DNA from 4 places in the Pseudomonas sivasensis genome. Region 3 is predicted to be linked to each of the others. Evidence: predicted binding sites of a transcription regulator. Region 3 holds the regulator's gene; each other region holds the start of a gene.
What was found. Region 3 encodes FliA, which starts transcription of late flagellar genes. Its sites were predicted from a motif close to CTAAAGTTTNNNNNNNNNNNGCCGNTAA; they were not measured.

Region 1 (4,194 bases), 3.0 Mb from region 3:
CTCGGCAATGGCGAAATCGTTGACAGCTTCAAACTGTCTGAAGCCATTAAAGGCAAATACGGCCTGGTGTTCTTCTACCCGCTGGACTTCACTTTCGTCTGCCCTTCGGAGCTGATCGCTCTGGACCACCGCATGGACGATTTCAAGGCGCGTAACGTTGAAGTGGTCGCCGTTTCCATCGACTCCCATTTCACCCACAACGCCTGGCGCAACACTGCCATCAACGATGGCGGCATCGGCAAAGTCAAATACACCATGGCTGCCGACATGAAGCACGACATTGCCAAGGCTTACGACGTTGAGTCCGAAGGCGGCGTGGCTTTCCGTGGCGCGTTCCTGATCGATGACAAAGGCGTTGTCCGCTCGCAGATCATCAACGACCTGCCGCTGGGCCGTAACATGGAAGAGCTGATTCGCCTGGTCGACGCTCTGCAATTCCACGAAGAGCACGGCGAAGTGTGCCCTGCCAACTGGAAGAAGGGCGACAAAGGCATGAACGCTTCGCCAGAAGGCGTTGCGGCTTACCTGACCGAGAACGCTGGCAAGCTGTAAGCCAGAATCGAGGTACAAAAAAACCGGCCTGTGACAGGCCGGTTTTTTTATAGGCGGGATTTGAACTCAGTCGCCGAAGTCTTCCCAGCCGCCCATCTGCTTCCAGCGGTTGACGATGCCGCAGAACAGATCAGCTGTCTTTTCTGTGTCGTATCGGGCCGAGTGGGCTTCGCGACCGTCGAAATCGATACCGGCGGCCTGGCAGGCTTTGGCCAATACGGTCTGACCGTAGGCGAGGCCGGCAAGGGTTGCGGTGTCGAAGCTGGAGAACGGGTGAAACGGGTTGCGCTTCATGTCCAACCGCGCCACGGCTGCGTTCAGGAAACCCAGGTCGAAGCTGCTGTTATGCCCGACCAGGATCGCGCGTTTGCAGCCATTGGCCTTCAACGCCTTGCGCACTCCACGGAAGATATCGGTCAGCGCTGCTTCTTCACTCACCGCCATGCGCAGTGGGTGATCAAGCTTGATCCCTGTGAACTCCAGGGCTGCCGCTTCAATGTTGGCACCTTCAAACGGCTCGACGCGGAAGAAGTGGGTGTGTTCTGGATACACAAAGCCCTGTTCGTCCATGCCGATGGTCGTCGCGGCAATTTCCAGCAGCGCGTCGGTGGCGCAATTGAAACCGCCGGTTTCTACGTCGATAACGACAGGCAGATAGCCACGGAAACGTTCGGCCATCGGGTGGCGCGAACCGCCACCGCCGTGTTCCTGGTCGTCATCGTAATGGTCTTCACTCACTTGCTTTCCTCCAGCAGGCGCCAGCGCAGTGTTTCACCGGCGCGCAGCGGGATAACGGTCAGCTCGCCAAATGGCAGGCTGGCAGGGGCGGTCCAGTCTTCACGGACCAGGGTAATGCGGTCGGTATTCGCCGGCAGGCCATAGAAACGTGGGCCGTTGAGGCTGGCGAAACCCTCGAGTTTGTCCAAGGCGTTGCGTTGTTCGAACGCTTCTGCGTACAGCTCGATGGCGGCATAAGCGGTGTAGCAACCGGCACAGCCGCACGCGGCTTCCTTGGCGTGCTGGGCGTGAGGCGCGGAGTCGGTGCCGAGGAAAAACTTCGGATTACCGCTGGTCGCGGCATCCAGCAAGGCCACCTGGTGGGTATTGCGCTTGAGGATTGGCAGGCAATAGAAGTGCGGCCGAATCCCGCCCACCAGCATGTGGTTGCGGTTGTACAGCAGGTGATGGGCGGTGATGGTTGCGCCTACGTTGGCCGAGGCCTCGGTGACGAACTGCACGGCATCGGCCGTGGTGATGTGCTCGAACACCACCTTGAGGGTCGGGAATAGCTCGACCACGCGGCGCATGTGCTCGTCGATGAAGATCTTCTCGCGATCGAACACGTCCACGTCGCCACGGGTAACTTCACCGTGGATCAGCAGCGGCATGCCCACTTCGGCCATGGCTTCGATGGCGGGCAGGATCTTGTCGATACTGGTCACGCCGGAGTCGGAGTTGGTGGTCGCGCCAGCCGGGTACAGCTTGGCGGCGTGCACATAACCGCTGGCTTTGGCCTCGCGAATTTCTTCGGGCTGGGTGCGGTCGGTGAGGTAGAGCACCATCAACGGTTCGAAGCGGCTGCCGGCCGGTCGTGCAGCGAGGATACGCTGGCGATAGGCATCGGCTTCAGCGGCGTTACGCACCGGTGGTACCAGGTTAGGCATGATGATGGCGCGGCCAAACGTACGCGCTACATCGGCCACGGTTTGGGGCAACGCAGCACCATCGCGAAGATGAATATGCCAGTCGTCGGGACGCAGCAGGGTCAGGCGGTCGGACATTGGGGATTCCAGGCGGGTCAATCTGGTGGGAATGCTACCGGAAAAGACTCTTGCAGGCACTCGCTATCAAGTTTTGCAGGATGCATCCGATAGCCTTTCGTATGCCTTATCGATGTATGACGCTTTGAAGTGTTGTAGAAACCAGTGGAGCCTCCCGTGCGCCAGCATTATCTAGCCCTGCTCAGTGTGTTCGCCAGCCTGCCTGCGATGGCCCTCACGTTCCAGACACGTCTGGAGAATATTGAGTGGAAAGTAGAGGGCGACAAGTTCGAGTGCCGCCTAACCCAACCGATCACCGATTTCGGTTCGGGTGAGTTCGTGCGCCGGGCGGGTGAGCAGGCGACGTTCCGTCTGAAAGCCTATAACGGCTCGCTGGGCGCAGGATCGGCCACCTTGTTGGCTGCCGCTGCCCCTTGGCAGCCCGGTCGGGGTGACATCAACCTCGGTGCCGTACGTGCTGGCAGCGGTGATGTGCTGTTCAACAGCTCTCAAGCCCAGGCTGGGCGTCTGTTCAACGGTTTGCTCGATGGCCGCTCGCCCACCGTGCGGCACTATGGGCGTGAGGGCGGCTATTCAGAAATTCGCTTGCTGCCGGTGAAATTCAACAAGGCCTACAGCGACTATCAGCTGTGCACGGCCAAGTTGTTGCCGATGAATTACGATCAGGTCAAGCAGACTGAAGTCGGCTTCCCTGGGGGGGGCATCGAGCTCGACGCCGCGGCCAAGCAGAAGCTGGCAGTGATTCTCGAATTCATGAAAGCGGATCCTACCGTCAACCATGTCGAATTGAATGGCCATTCGGACAACAGTGGCAATCGCCTGAGCAATCGCGATGTTTCACGCCGCCGCGCGCTGGCGGTGATGGACTACTTCAAGGCCAATGGTATCCAGGAGTCCCAAATTACCCTGCGTTTCCATGGCGAAAGTTACCCCTTGGCGCCCAATACCAATGCCGCCAACCGGGCCCGCAACCGCCGTGTGAATATTCAGCTCGAACGTGTGGCTGTCCCCGAGAAACCGGCGCCCCAGGCGGCGGGGCCGAGCAACCCAGCACACACCTCCTGACGTGCGACCATCGGTCGCTCACTCGACATAATCTGTCGCTTTATCTTCATTTGCTGTCGCGCCCCTGTAAATCCACGGTTTTGATCGGTAGAATCGACGCCTTTCCGTACAACCCCGTGGAGTGATGGCATGGCCGACGTAAACAAGGTCGTTCTCGCGTATTCCGGCGGCCTGGACACTTCGGTGATCCTCAAGTGGCTGCAGGATACTTATAACTGTGAAGTGGTGACCTTCACCGCTGACCTGGGTCAGGGCGAAGAGGTCGAACCTGCACGTGCCAAGGCGCAAGCCATGGGCGTGAAAGAGATCTACATTGACGACCTGCGCGAAGAATTCGTCCGCGATTTCGTCTTCCCGATGTTTCGCGCCAACACCGTCTATGAAGGCGAGTACCTGCTGGGTACCTCCATCGCACGTCCGCTGATCGCCAAGCGCCTGATCGAAATCGCCAACGAAACCGGCGCTGACGCCATTTCCCATGGCGCTACCGGCAAGGGCAACGACCAGGTACGTTTCGAGCTGGGTGCCTACGCGCTCAAGCCCGGCGTGAAAGTGATTGCCCCTTGGCGCGAATGGGACCTGCTGTCCCGTGAAAAGCTGATGGATTACGCTGAAAAGCATGCAATCCCGATCGAGCGTCATGGCAAGAAGAAATCCCCGTACTCGATGGACGCCAACCTGCTGCACATCTCCTATGAAGGCGGCGTGCTGGAAGACACCTGGACCGAGCACGAAGAAGACATGTGGAAATGGACCGTCTCCCCGGAGAACGCTCCAGACAAGCCGCAGTACCTGG
Region 2 (4,194 bases), 2.4 Mb from region 3:
GAGCGGTGGTGAGTCTGGCAGTGGGTGATGATTTCTTTATCTTTCGTCAGCCCGAGGTCTTCGAGGATCTGCGGCATGTCGCGGCGGATACGCAGGCTGCGTGCCTTGTCCATGCCGGCAGTCCATTCGAAATTTACCGCGCCGGGGATGTGCCCGCCTTTGGCGGCGAGTACCTTCTCGCCGGAATATTCCAGCGGGCCGCGTGCGTCCCAGATACCCAGGTCGGCCGCGCCGAGACGGCTTTGCAGGTATTCGCGGGTGGCCGTGGGACCGTCATGCAGCGTGAGGCTGACGGGGCCGCCGACGGGGCCGGGCACTTCGGTGGAAACGGGGTATTTCTCCTCCAGCCAGGCCAGCAGGCCGCCGTCGAGGTAGTGGTATTTCTGGTGGCCGATTACGTCGAGCAGCCAGATAAAACGCCCGGCCCAGCCGCCGCCTTCGTCGTCGTATACCACGTAGGTGGCGTCGGGCGTGTGGCCCAATTCGCCGAAGAGTTTTTCCAGGTCGGCTTTATTGGGCAGCAGGCCGGGGGCCGGCGGCTGGCCCAGTTGGGTGCGCTTGGGGTCAACGAAATGCGCGCCGGGGATATGCCCTTCGGCGTAGCGGACGGCACTGGTGAGGTCCACCAGAATCAGGTGTTCGGCATCCAGTTGACCGAGCAGGTCGCTGGATTCGATCACCAGCGGCAAGCCAGAGAAGTCAGGCATGTGAGGTCTCCTGGGCACAAATGTTGGCGATAAAGGACGGCGATTGTAGCGCAAGCATTAGGCGCTGCGGTTGGTAAAGCTGTGCAGGGCTTTCTCTATGCACTGGGCGGTTTTGCCGAAAGCCTGCACGGTGGTTTCCGAAAACGGTCCGCCGCCCTGGTCGGCGACCATCAGCATTACCACACGGCCGTTGCAGCTCATCGAACGCAACAGCAGGTGTTCGCCTGTGAACAGACGGCGCAGGATCGGCGGCAGCAAGGCCGAGAACTGCGCGTGGTTATCCGGCGTGAGGCGTACTTGGGCGGATTTCTCCAGCAGGCGCTGTAGCAGCGTGCTGTTGACCACGTCCAGGCTCAAGTTGGCGGCGTCTTTGGGCAGACCGTCGGCCTGGTGCACGCGCAAGGTGCTCAGGGCGCGATCGGCCATGAACAACAAGACTCGCTGCATGCCGCTGGCCACCAGAGCTTCCTTGGCGCAGGTGGTCAAATGCATGGCGTTGGCAAAGCGGCTCGGCTCTAACAGCAGTTCGGTGCAGCGGTTACGCCACACGGCCAGGGCCTCGGCAGTCGGTGGCGGCGCCGGCAGCAGGCCGCGATGAATCTTCTGCACATTCCACGGCCAGATCAGCGACAGCGCCGGGTGCCAGAGGTCGGGCATTAGAGTGCTGCGGGCGCTGGTGACGGCTTGTTGGTGAGATTGTTGCTGCACTTCAGCCAGCGGTTGCTGCAAATACAGCGCGGTAAGGTATTGCCAGCGTTGAGTGTGCGGGCAGGTCCAGGACTCTTGGGCTGACATCGCCAGGCCGTTGGCTAGCAGCACGGTATTGGCCGGCTGGTTCAGCCAACGGCGCAGGTTGGGTTCGGCGTCTAGCAATTGCTGATGGCGCAACGAGTCGTCTTCACGGGCGATATGAAGTGCCTTGACCAGCAAGCGTTGCTCGTTCAACAGCAGGTTATAGCCCTGGGATACCCAGATCGGTAGGTGCCAGGCTTCGGTCAGGCCGAGGCACAGGTCCAGCAGGCGCACGCCGAACAGCTCCTGCTCGACTTTGCGTGCAGGCTCGCCCTTGTGGATGACACGCAGTTCCCATTCTTCAAGGAGCTTGGGGTAGGCAACGGCCATCGGCCACAGCGGCGACAGAAACAGCAGGCTACCCCAGTGGATGTCTTGCCAAAGCCGCGCCAGACGACTGCCGAACAGACCGTTGGCTTGCTGCGACGCGTGCTGGCTCACCAGCAACAGTTGACGCAATGCTACGGGAATCTCTTGGGCGGGCACCGAGGGCAGGCGCGCCAGCAGTTCCTCGGCGCGCTTGAGGCCCAGGCGATTGAGCGCTACTTCGAGGTTTTCCGCCGGCTCCGCCAGGCTGCCATGGTTATGGCTGTTGGCCTCGCGCATGACGCTGAGTACCAAAGCCGGGCTGTTTTGCATCAGCTCGGCAATATCTCGCAACGAACTGCGGCTGTCGCGGATGGCTTTGCACACACGGTCGTGGCTGGCCTGGGGAACTGGCAGCAGCACGTCGTCCAGGCGCTTGATCCAAGCGGCGAGAGAGATAGGTCTTACAGATGGGACTGTCGTTTCATTAGCCATGATTGGGGCGCGATCATCACTTGCGGTCAACACGCCCGGAGCGGGCCGAACTGGCTTTTCGCCTTAACGGGCTATAGTCTGGCGCAGTTTTGCCGATAAGAGGAACAAGAGTTTTCCAGTTCCCCCAAATATGTCCATGAACCCGACGGCGCAAGTACTCATCTCCTATGGCTAAAATTATCGGCATCATCGTCGTCTTCGCGAGCGTGCTCGGCGGGTACGTCCTGTCCCACGGTAAAATTGCGGCACTGATCCAGCCTTTCGAGGTGATGATCATTGGCGGTGCTGCACTGGGCGCTTTCCTTCAGGCCAACCCCGGTTACATGACTATGCACGTGGTCAAGAAATCGCTGGCCATGTTCGGTTCGCGCTTCACTCATACCTTCTACCTGGAAGTGCTGGGCCTGGTGTACGAGATCCTCAACAAGAGCCGCCGCGAAGGCATGATGGCCATTGAGGCCGACATCGAGGACGCCTCTGCCAGCCCGATTTTTGCCAAGTACCCGGCCGTGCTCAAAGACGAGCGCATGACCGCCTATATCTGCGATTACCTGCGCATCATGTCCTCCGGCAACATGGCTCCCCATGAGCTGGAAGGCCTGTTCGACATGGAATTGTTCAGCCTTAAAGAAGAGTTGGAGCATCCTTCCCATGCCGTGACCGGTGTGGCCGACGGCATGCCCGGCTTTGGTATCGTCGCGGCGGTACTCGGTATCGTGGTGACCATGGCCTCCCTGGGCGAGGGCGATCAGGCGGCCATCGGTATGCACGTAGGTGCGGCGCTGGTGGGTACCTTCTTCGGTATTCTCGCCGCTTACGGTTTCTTCGGCCCGCTGGCCACCTCCCTGGCTCACGATGCCAAGGAAGAAATCAACCTGTACGAATCGATCAAGGCCAGTCTGGTAGCGTCCGCGTCCGGCATGCCGCCATCGTTGGCAGTGGAGTTCGGTCGCAAGGTCTTGTACCCGAAGCATCGCCCAAGTTTCGCCGAGCTGGAACAAGCGGTTCGCGGTCGCTAAGCCATGGAAAACAACCAGCCGATAATCATCAAGCGCGTCAAGCGCTTCGCTGCGGGGCACCATGGCGGCGCCTGGAAAATCGCCTTCGCCGACTTTGCGACGGCGATGATGGCGTTCTTCCTGGTGCTGTGGCTGATGTCGACCGCCACGCCCGAACAGAAGATCGCCATCGCCGGTTACTTCAAAGACCCGATTGGCTTCTCGGAGAGTGGCACGCCCTTTGTGATCGACCTGGGCGGCTCGCCGCAGTTGGCCCCTGAGCGCACCATCAATCCAGAGGTCAAGACCGAATCGCCTCAGGAGAACATCCCGATCGAGCGCGACACCGTCGAGAGCATGGCTGAACAGGTTGAGCAGGAACGCCTGGAGCTGTTGCTGCAAGAGTTGCAGACCAAGGTGGATGAAAATCCGCAGTTGCTGAAATTCAAGGATCAGATCTCGTTCGAGATCACTCCGGAAGGCTTGCGCATCCAGATCACTGATGCAGCCAACCGGCCGATGTTCGATTCCGGCAGTGCGCGGCTGAAGCCGTACTTCGAAGACATCCTGCTGGCCATGGCTGACACCATCAAGGCAGTGCCGAACAAGATAAGCATCAGCGGCCACACGGACGCCAAGCCGTATGCCGGCCAGGGTGACTTCGGCAACTGGGAACTCTCGGCCAACCGCGCCAACGCTGCCCGTCGTGCGTTGGTGGCAGGCAGCTACCCCGACCCGCAAGTGGCGCGCGTGGTGGGTTTTGCCTCCTCGCAGCTATTTGAACCCAAGGATCCGTTCAATCCGATTAACCGGCGCATTGATATCGTCGTGCTGACCAAGAAGGCTCAGCGTGCGATTGAAGGTGATCAGCCACCTGTCGTGCCAACCCCAGGTGC
Region 3 (4,194 bases):
CTGCATAGCGCGCCAGGGCGGCCAGCAGTTCCGGGGTGGCCGCCGTGATCGGGGCACGTTCGCGAACTTCGCTGAACATGCCGTTGACCGCATCCAGTGCTTCGAGAATCACGTCCATCAATTCCGAATCAACGTGACGCTCACCCTTGCGCAGGATGTCGAAAACGTTCTCGGCGATGTGGCAGCACTCCACCAGCTCATGGAGCTGGAGGAAGCCGGCGCCCCCTTTTACAGTATGAAAACCGCGAAAAATTGCATTGAGCAGGTTCGCATCATCCGGTCGGCTTTCCAGCTCGACCAGTTGTTCGGACAGTTGCTCTAAAATTTCGCCGGCCTCTACAAGGAAATCCTGAAGGATCTCTTCATCGGCGCCGAAGCTCATGTGGGTGCTCCTTAGAAGCCTAAACTGGATAACAGGTCATCTACGTCATCCTGACCTGACACAACGTCTTCACGTTTATCGGCATGAATCTGCGGACCTTCACCCTTGGCGAGATGTTTTTGTGGATCTTTTTCAGAGAGGATCGCTTCGCGGTCATGTTCGATGCCGGCAAAACGGTCTACCTGGCCAGCCATGAGCACCAATTTGAGCAAATTGCTTTCCACTTCGGTAACCAACTGGGTTACACGTTTGATCACCTGACCGGTGAGGTCCTGGTAATCCTGGGCCAGCAGAATGTCATTGAGGTTGCTGGAAACCGTGCGGTTTTCCTGTTCGCTGCGCGACAGAAAACCGTCGACCCGACGGGCCAATTCACGAAACTCTTCGGCCCCGACTTCGCGACGCATGAAGCGGCCCCAGTCAACGCTGAGGGCCTGGGCTTCATTGGCCATGCCGTTGACCAGAGGCGTGGCATTTTCCACCAGGTCCATGGTGCGGTTAGCCGCGGCTTCGGTCAGCCTGACCACATAGGACAGGCGTTCGGTGGCATCAGTGATCTGCGAGATTTCTTCGGCCTGGGGCATGTGCGGGTCAATCTGAAAATTGACGATCGCACTGTGCAGCTCGCGTGTGAGCTTGCCCACTTCCTGGTACAGGCCGCGGTCACGGGTCTGGTTGAGCTCATGGATCAACTGCACCGCGTCGCCGAAGTGGCCTTTTTCAAGGCTGTCGACCAACTGGTGAGCATGCTTTTTCAGGGTCGACTCAAAGTCTCCCTGTGACGTTTCTTTATGCTCCATAGCTCCCCCGCGATGGCATTAGCCGTGGATGCGTTCAAAGATCTTTTCGATCTTCTCTTTCAAGGCCTGTGCAGTGAATGGCTTGACTACGTAACCGTTGACCCCGGCCTGGGCGGCTTCGATGATCTGTTCACGCTTGGCTTCGGCGGTCACCATCAACACGGGAAGGCTGCGCAGTTTTTCGTCGGCACGCACGTGGCGCAACAAGTCGATACCGGTCATGCCCGGCATGTTCCAGTCTGTTACCAGAAAGTCGATGCTCCCGCTGTTGAGGATCGGAATCGCCGTAAGGCCGTCATCCGCCTCGACCGTGTTTGTGAACCCAAGGTCACGCAACAGGTTTTTTATGATCCGCCGCATCGTTGAGAAGTCATCAACGATGAGGATTTTCATGTTCTTGTCCAATTCGACCTCCAAGCAGTCTTAAACGCGCCCAGCACCTGGACGCGCCATTTCAATCAACAGGCATTACACAAAAAGGACTGCCGGGGGCACCACGGATCGAACCCACGAAGGCCTATCACCTTCGCGGTATCGCTTTGCAATGCTCCCCACACTGCCTGTCAGCGCGCTCGCCACTCTCCCAAACGCCCCCGCAAGCGGGCTGCGCATTGGCTGTGCAACTGGCTGACACGCGATTCGCTGACCCCCAGGACCTCACCGATTTCCTTGAGGTTCAGCTCTTCGTCGTAATACAGCGCCAACACTAACCGCTCGCGCTCGGGCAAGTTGGCAATGGCGTCCGCCAATGCACCCTGGAAGCGTTCATCTTCCAGGTCGCGTGACGGTTCCATATGCGCGCTCGCGCCGTCCTCGTGCAGCCCTTCGTGTTCGCCGTCCTGCAACAGGTCGTCGAAACTGAACAGGCGGCTGCCCAAGGTATCGTTCAAAATCCCGTAATAATCGTCGAGACTCAATTGGAGTTCGGCCGCAACTTCATGATCTTTAGCGTCGCGACCGGTTTTTGCTTCAATTGCACGAATTGCGTCGCTGACCATGCGCGTATTTCGGTGCACCGAACGCGGCGCCCAATCACCTTTACGCACCTCATCAAGCATCGCGCCACGGATACGGATACCCGCATACGTCTCGAAACTCGCGCCTTTGCTGGCATCGTATTTGGTCGACACTTCGAGCAAGCCGATCATGCCGGCCTGGATCAGGTCCTCGACCTGCACGCTGGCGGGCAGGCGAGCCAGCAAGTGATAGGCGATACGCTTGACCAGCGGCGCATAGCGCTCAATCAACTCACCCTGACTGTCACGGGCAGATTTCTTGTAGGCGTTGTAGCCATTCGCTGTCATAGCACCGGTCCTGCGCTCGTCTGATGTACCAATCGCTCGACGAAAAACTCCAGATGCCCACGAGGGTTGGCGGGCAACGGCCAGGTATCGACCTTCTGGGCAATAGCCTTGAACGCCAATGCGCATTTGGAACGAGGGAACGCTTCGTAGACTGCACGCTGCTTTTGCACAGCCTTGCGCACGCACTCGTCGTAGGGAACTGCACCGACGTATTGTAAGGCGACATCGAGGAAGCGATCCGTGACCTTGGTCAACTTGGCGAACAGATTGCGCCCTTCCTGCGGACTCTGGGCCATGTTGGCCAGGACGCGGAAGCGGTTCATGCCGTAGTCACGGTTAAGCAGTTTGATCAGGGCGTAGGCGTCGGTGATCGAGGTGGGTTCATCGCAGACCACCAGCAGGACTTCCTGCGCGGCGCGCACAAAGCTGACCACGGACTCGCCGATCCCGGCGGCGGTGTCGATCACCAGCACGTCGAGGTTGTCGCCGATATCACTGAATGCCTGGATCAGGCCGGCATGCTGCGCCGGGCTCAGGTGCACCATGCTCTGGGTACCGGAGGCAGCCGGCACGATGCGGATCCCGCCAGGGCCCTGGAGCAGCACGTCGCGCAGCTCACAGCGCCCCTCGATCACATCGGCAAGGGTGTGTTTGGGCGTCAGTCCCAGCAGAACGTCGACGTTCGCCAGCCCCAGGTCAGCATCCAGCAGCATGACGCGACGGCCAAGCTCTGCCAGGGCCAGGGACAAATTCACTGACACGTTAGTCTTTCCGACGCCACCTTTGCCGCCGGTCACCGCGATCACCTGTACGGGATGCATGCTGCCCATTTTATTTCTTTACCTTGTCTTGCTTAGACGCAGGCTACATGGCTTGGCCGCGTGAATCGCTTGCAGACCATCAATGTAGGTACATTTCACGGTGTTCATCCTGACTTCAACCGACCCGTTTTGCCGGGTTGTGGTAGAGGTCGGCGAACATATCGGCCATCGCTTCCTCGCTAGGCTCTTCTTGCATTTGCACGCTGACGGCACGGCTGACCAACTGATGACGGCGCGGCAGATGAAGATCATCCGGGATCCGCGGCCCGTCGGTCAGGTAGGCAACCGGTAATTCATGACTGATAGCCAGGCTCAACACTTCACCCAGGCTGGCGGTCTCATCCAGTTTCGTGAGGATGCAACCGGCCAGGCCACAGCGTTTGTAGCTATGGTACGCAGCGGTAAGAACCTGTTTTTGGCTGGTGGTTGCAAGCACCAGGTAATTTTTCGACTTGATGCCACGCCCGGCCAGGGTTTCCAGTTGCATGCGCAACGCCGGGTCGCTGGCTTGCAAGCCGGCGGTGTCGATCAGCACCACGCGCTTGCGCAGCAGCGGATCGAGGGCGTTGGCCAGGGACTGGCCCGGGTCGACGTGGGTCACCGGTACATTGAGGATGCGGCCCAACGTCTTGAGCTGCTCCTGGGCGCCGATCCGGTAGCTGTCCATGCTCACCAGCGCGATATTATTCGCGCCGTACTTGAGCACATAACGCGCTGCCAGCTTGGCGAGGGTGGTGGTCTTGCCCATGCCGGCAGGGCCGACCATGGCGATCACACCGCCCTCTTCCAGGGGTTCGATTTCCGGGGTAGCGATCATCCGCGCCAGGTGGGCCAGCAACATGCGCCAGGCCTGGCGTGGTTCTTCGATTTCGGTGGTCAGGGCCAGC
Region 4 (4,194 bases), 1.6 Mb from region 3:
CCGCGCCATACCTGGCGCGTGCGCAGTGGATCATCATGAACACGCCCTACCCGCTGGGCGCCGAGGAACTGCGTGGCTTGTTGCAGCGCTCCCACCAACTGGTGGTGAGCAAGCTACCCAAGCGCACGCAGATTGGTTTGTTGCTAGAGGACTGACAGTAACGTGCCGCCAAGGAACAACTGGTCCAACCAGAACACTTGGTGCAACAGCACAATCACCCAGAACAGCACCTGGAAAGACACCTTGCGCGTCTTGTGCCGGAACACCTGCTGAGCAATCAACGCCCCGGGCCAACCGCCGGCCAACTCAACGGCGTGCAGGATGTTTTCCGGTGTGCGCCAGCTGTCGGTGCGCGCTTTGCGTTTATCACTCCAGTACAGGAAAAACGCGATCACGCTGACCACGCCATAGGCCACCAGCGGGATCACGGTTTCGCCGCGCTGCCACACCAGCACCGACCCCAACAGCGGCGCGGCGCACAGCAGCACAAAGATCGCCGCCTTCAAGCGCGGGTGCTGGATGATCATGCCGTTGCCGCCGCCCAGTCGATCCAACCGAACTGCCAAGTCGCCAGGATCAGTAGGCCAAACCCGATGCGGTACCAGGCAAACGCCGCGTAGCTATGGCTGGCGATGAACTTGAGCAGGCCCTTGACCGCGATCATCGCGAAGATGAACGAGGTGATAAACCCAATAGCAAAGACCGGCAGGTCCGCTGGCTGGAACAGGTCGCGGTACTTGTAGCCCGAGTACACCGCAGCACCGACCATGGTCGGCATGGCGAGGAAGAACGAGAACTCGGTAGCAGTCTTGCGCGACAGGCCGAACAGCAGGCCGCCGATGATGGTCGAGCCGGAGCGCGAAGTGCCCGGGATCATCGCCAGGCACTGGGCAAAGCCTACCTTGAGTGCATCTTTCCAGGTGATGTCGTCGACGGTCTCGGCATGCACTTCATGCTCGCGGCGCTCGGCCCACAGCATGATGACGCCGCCCACCACCAGCGCTGTGGCGACAGTGATCGGGTTGAACAGGTAGTGGTGAATCAAGTCGGCGAAAATCACCCCAAGGACCACGGCCGGCAGGAACGCAATCAGCAGGTTGATCGTGAAACGCTGCGCATTGCGCTGGGTTGGCAAGCCGGTGACAACGTCGAGAATCTTGCGCCGAAACTCCCAGACCACCGCCAAAATGGCGCCGAGCTGAATAATGATGTTGAAGGCCATCGCACGTTCACCGCCGAAATCGAGCAAGTCGGCAACGATGATCTGGTGGCCGGTACTGGAGATCGGCAGGAACTCCGTCAACCCCTCCACTACGCCGAGAATCAATGCCTGAATGGCGGTCCAAAAATCCATGCTTCCCCCAAAGGTCATGCGCTATGGCACGCCTTGTTAGTCTTTTTTAATGGTTCACTGACGACGAGCGCGCTGAAGGCCCAGTGTTGATGATGATCAACACCAGTCTGCAAAAATTCTGTGAAAATCAGGCAGTACTCAGGTTTTTCGATTACGGGCCGAAAGCCTATCAGACAAGGCGTAAAAGTCGATGCGACGCCCACAATTATAAAAAGCCCGGAGTGACAGGACGATGAACAGTTTGCGCAATATGTCGATCAGCCGACGCCTATGGCTGATCCTGATAGTCGCCCTGCTGATGCTGCTGGCCCTGGGTTTGCTGATGCTCAAGCAGATCCATGACGACCTTTACCAAGCCAAACGCCAACAGACCCAACACGTGGTCCAGACCGCCAGCGGGATCTTGACGTTCTATCACGGCCTGGAAACCACCGGTGTGATGACCCGTGACGCCGCCCAGAAACAAGCCCTGAGCGCGGTGCGGGGGTTGCGTTACGACCATGACGACTATTTCTGGATCAACGACCTCACGCCCGTGATGATCATGCACCCGGCCAACCCCAAGCTCGATGGCCAGAACCTTTCGGCTATCCGCGATCCCGATGGGTTTGCTGTGTTCAACGAGTTCGTCAGCCTGGCAAAAGCCAAGGGCGCCGGGATCGTCAACTATCGCTGGCCCAAGCCCGGCGCACAGGCCCCCGTGGCCAAGACTTCCTATATCCAGCTGTTCGAACCCTGGGGCTGGATTATCGGCTCCGGCGTCTATGTGGACGACGTGCAGGCCGAGTTCAGCGGCCAAGTGTGGAAAGCCTCCATGATCGGCCTGGGCATTGCGCTGGTGATGGGCCTGCTGGTGTCGCTGATTGTGCGCAGCATCGTGCGCCCGTTGCAGGCGGCGGTGAATGCCATGGGCAATATCGCCAGCGGTGAAAGCGACTTGACCCGCAGCCTCGACACCCACGGCCGTGACGAAATCACCCAACTGTCCCAGCACTTCAACAGTTTCACCGCCAAGCTGCGTCAGGTGGTAAGCCAGTTGCAGGTGTGCGCGAACGCCTTGGGTCAGTCCTCTACCGACCTGGGCAACAACGCCAGCTCGGCCCATGACCGCAGCCAGCAGCAGTCGCAGCAGATGGAACTGGTGGCCACTGCCATCAACGAAGTCACCTACGGCGTGCAGGACGTGGCCAAGAACGCGGAACATGCCGCCAGCGAAATGCGCGATGCCCAGGCCCAGGCGCACCAAGGCCAGGTCAATATCGACAGCAGCCTGCAACAGATCGACCAACTCTCCAGCACCATCAGCCAGGCGGTGGAAGTGATCCGCACGCTGTCCAGCGAAAGCACCCAGATCGGTGGCGTGCTGGAAGTGATCCGCTCCATCGCCGACCAAACCAACCTGCTGGCGCTGAACGCTGCCATCGAAGCGGCTCGCGCCGGGGAGCAAGGCCGAGGGTTTGCGGTGGTGGCCGACGAAGTGCGCCTGCTCGCCCAACGCACGCAAAAGTCCACCGCCGAAATCCAGGTGATGATCGAGCGCCTGCAAGGACACTCGGAAGCGGCGGTCAAGGTGATCAGCGACAGCCACAGCGCCTCCCAACTGACCATTGAGCAGGCAGGTCAGGCCGGTGCCAGCCTCACTGCGATTGGGCAGGCCTTGCACAACCTCAACGGCCTGAACGCGTCCATCGCCAGTGCCACCCTGCAACAGGCCCATGTGGTGGAAGACATCAACCAGAACGTCACCCAGGCGGCGGGCTTGTCCCACAGCACGGCACTGGCAGCGGAACAGTCCAGTGTGGCCAGCGCGCATTTGCGCGGGTTGAGCGAGCAGCTCGACGGCCTCTTGCGCCAGTTCAAGGTCTAACACTGCTCCAAATGTAGGGGGGCTTGCCCCCGATGGCGATATATCAGTCTGCACAGGTGCAACTGACCTTTCGCTATCGGGGGCAAGCCCCCTCCTACATTTGCCCTACTGTGTTTTGAAGATTGCTGGCCTGTGGTTACAATCCCCGCCCTCTCCCACTCCCCCAAGGAACCGCCATGTCCGGGCTTGAATTGTTCGCCGCTGCCCTGGGGGTGATCGCTGTCTGGCTGACGGTCAAGCAAAACCCATGGTGCTGGCCCATCGGGCTGGTGATGGTGCTGCTGTACACCTGGGTGTTCTACGACGTGAAACTCTATTCCGACATGCTGCTGCAGGTGGTCTACGCCGCGCTGCAAGTCTATGGCTGGTGGCAGTGGACCCGCGCGGGCGAGGTCAAGCAAGGCCGCCAGGTCACGAGCCTGGGGGTGCCGGCAATCATGACCAGCCTCGCGATCGGCGCGGTGGGCAGCCTGCTGCTCGGTGCCGCCATGGCCCACTGGACCGATGCTGCGCAACCCTGGCTCGACGCGGCCCTCACCGGCTTCAGCCTGGTGGCGCAAATGTGGATGGCGCAGAAACGCGTGCAATGCTGGCCGTTGTGGATTGCCGTGGATGTGATCTTCGTCGGGCTGTTCCTCTATAAAGGCCTGTACCTCACCGCCGGGCTCTATGCCTTGTTCACCGTGATCGCCGTGCAGGGCTGGCGTGAATGGCGCGCCGATCCGGCGTTGCGCACATGAAAGTAGTGGTTTTGGCGGGGCCTGAATCCAGCGGCAAAAGCTGGCTCGCAGCGCAGTTGCACGCGCACTTTGGTGGGTTGATGGTCGGCGAGTATGTGCGCTATTTCATTGATCATCATCAGCGCGATACCTGCCTGGCGGATATCCCGGCCATCGCCCACGGCCAACTGGCCTGGGAAGACGCGGCCCGCGCCGAACAACCTCGCCTACTGGTTCTCGACACCCATCTGCTC

Region 1: LRO94_RS06575 (flagellar protein MotY) is a predicted target of FliA. The motif match lies at 2,399-2,426, and genes of this name have one in related genera.
Region 2: motA (flagellar motor stator protein MotA) is a predicted target of FliA. The motif match lies at 2,372-2,399, and genes of this name have one in related genera.
Region 4: LRO94_RS13075 (methyl-accepting chemotaxis protein) is a predicted target of FliA. The motif match lies at 1,492-1,519, and genes of this name have one in related genera.

The regions. Positions count from the first base shown of each region.
Region 1 is NZ_CP090029.1:1,481,230-1,485,423, forward strand. It holds gene LRO94_RS06560 (peroxiredoxin) at 1-552, shown strand, start outside; gene rnt (ribonuclease T) at 619-1,290, opposite strand; gene pyrC (dihydroorotase) at 1,287-2,333, opposite strand; gene LRO94_RS06575 (flagellar protein MotY) at 2,490-3,398, shown strand; gene LRO94_RS06580 (argininosuccinate synthase) at 3,528-4,194, shown strand, end outside.
Region 2 is NZ_CP090029.1:771,844-776,037, forward strand. It holds gene LRO94_RS03355 (rhodanese-like domain-containing protein) at 1-707, opposite strand, end outside; gene LRO94_RS03360 (HDOD domain-containing protein) at 765-2,300, opposite strand; gene motA (flagellar motor stator protein MotA) at 2,468-3,319, shown strand; gene motB (flagellar motor protein MotB) at 3,323-4,194, shown strand, end outside.
Region 3 is NZ_CP090029.1:4,501,497-4,505,690, forward strand. It holds gene LRO94_RS20245 (chemotaxis protein CheA) at 1-382, opposite strand, end outside; gene LRO94_RS20250 (protein phosphatase CheZ) at 394-1,182, opposite strand; gene LRO94_RS20255 (chemotaxis response regulator CheY) at 1,201-1,575, opposite strand; gene fliA (RNA polymerase sigma factor FliA) at 1,746-2,486, opposite strand; gene fleN (flagellar synthesis regulator FleN) at 2,483-3,316, opposite strand; gene flhF (flagellar biosynthesis protein FlhF) at 3,423-4,194, opposite strand, start outside.
Region 4 is NZ_CP090029.1:2,935,378-2,939,571, reverse strand. It holds gene LRO94_RS13090 (MmcQ/YjbR family DNA-binding protein) at 1-155, shown strand, start outside; gene LRO94_RS13085 (DUF1294 domain-containing protein) at 144-527, opposite strand; gene LRO94_RS13080 (undecaprenyl-diphosphate phosphatase) at 524-1,354, opposite strand; gene LRO94_RS13075 (methyl-accepting chemotaxis protein) at 1,587-3,221, shown strand; gene pnuC (nicotinamide riboside transporter PnuC) at 3,398-3,961, shown strand; gene LRO94_RS13065 (AAA family ATPase) at 3,958-4,194, shown strand, end outside.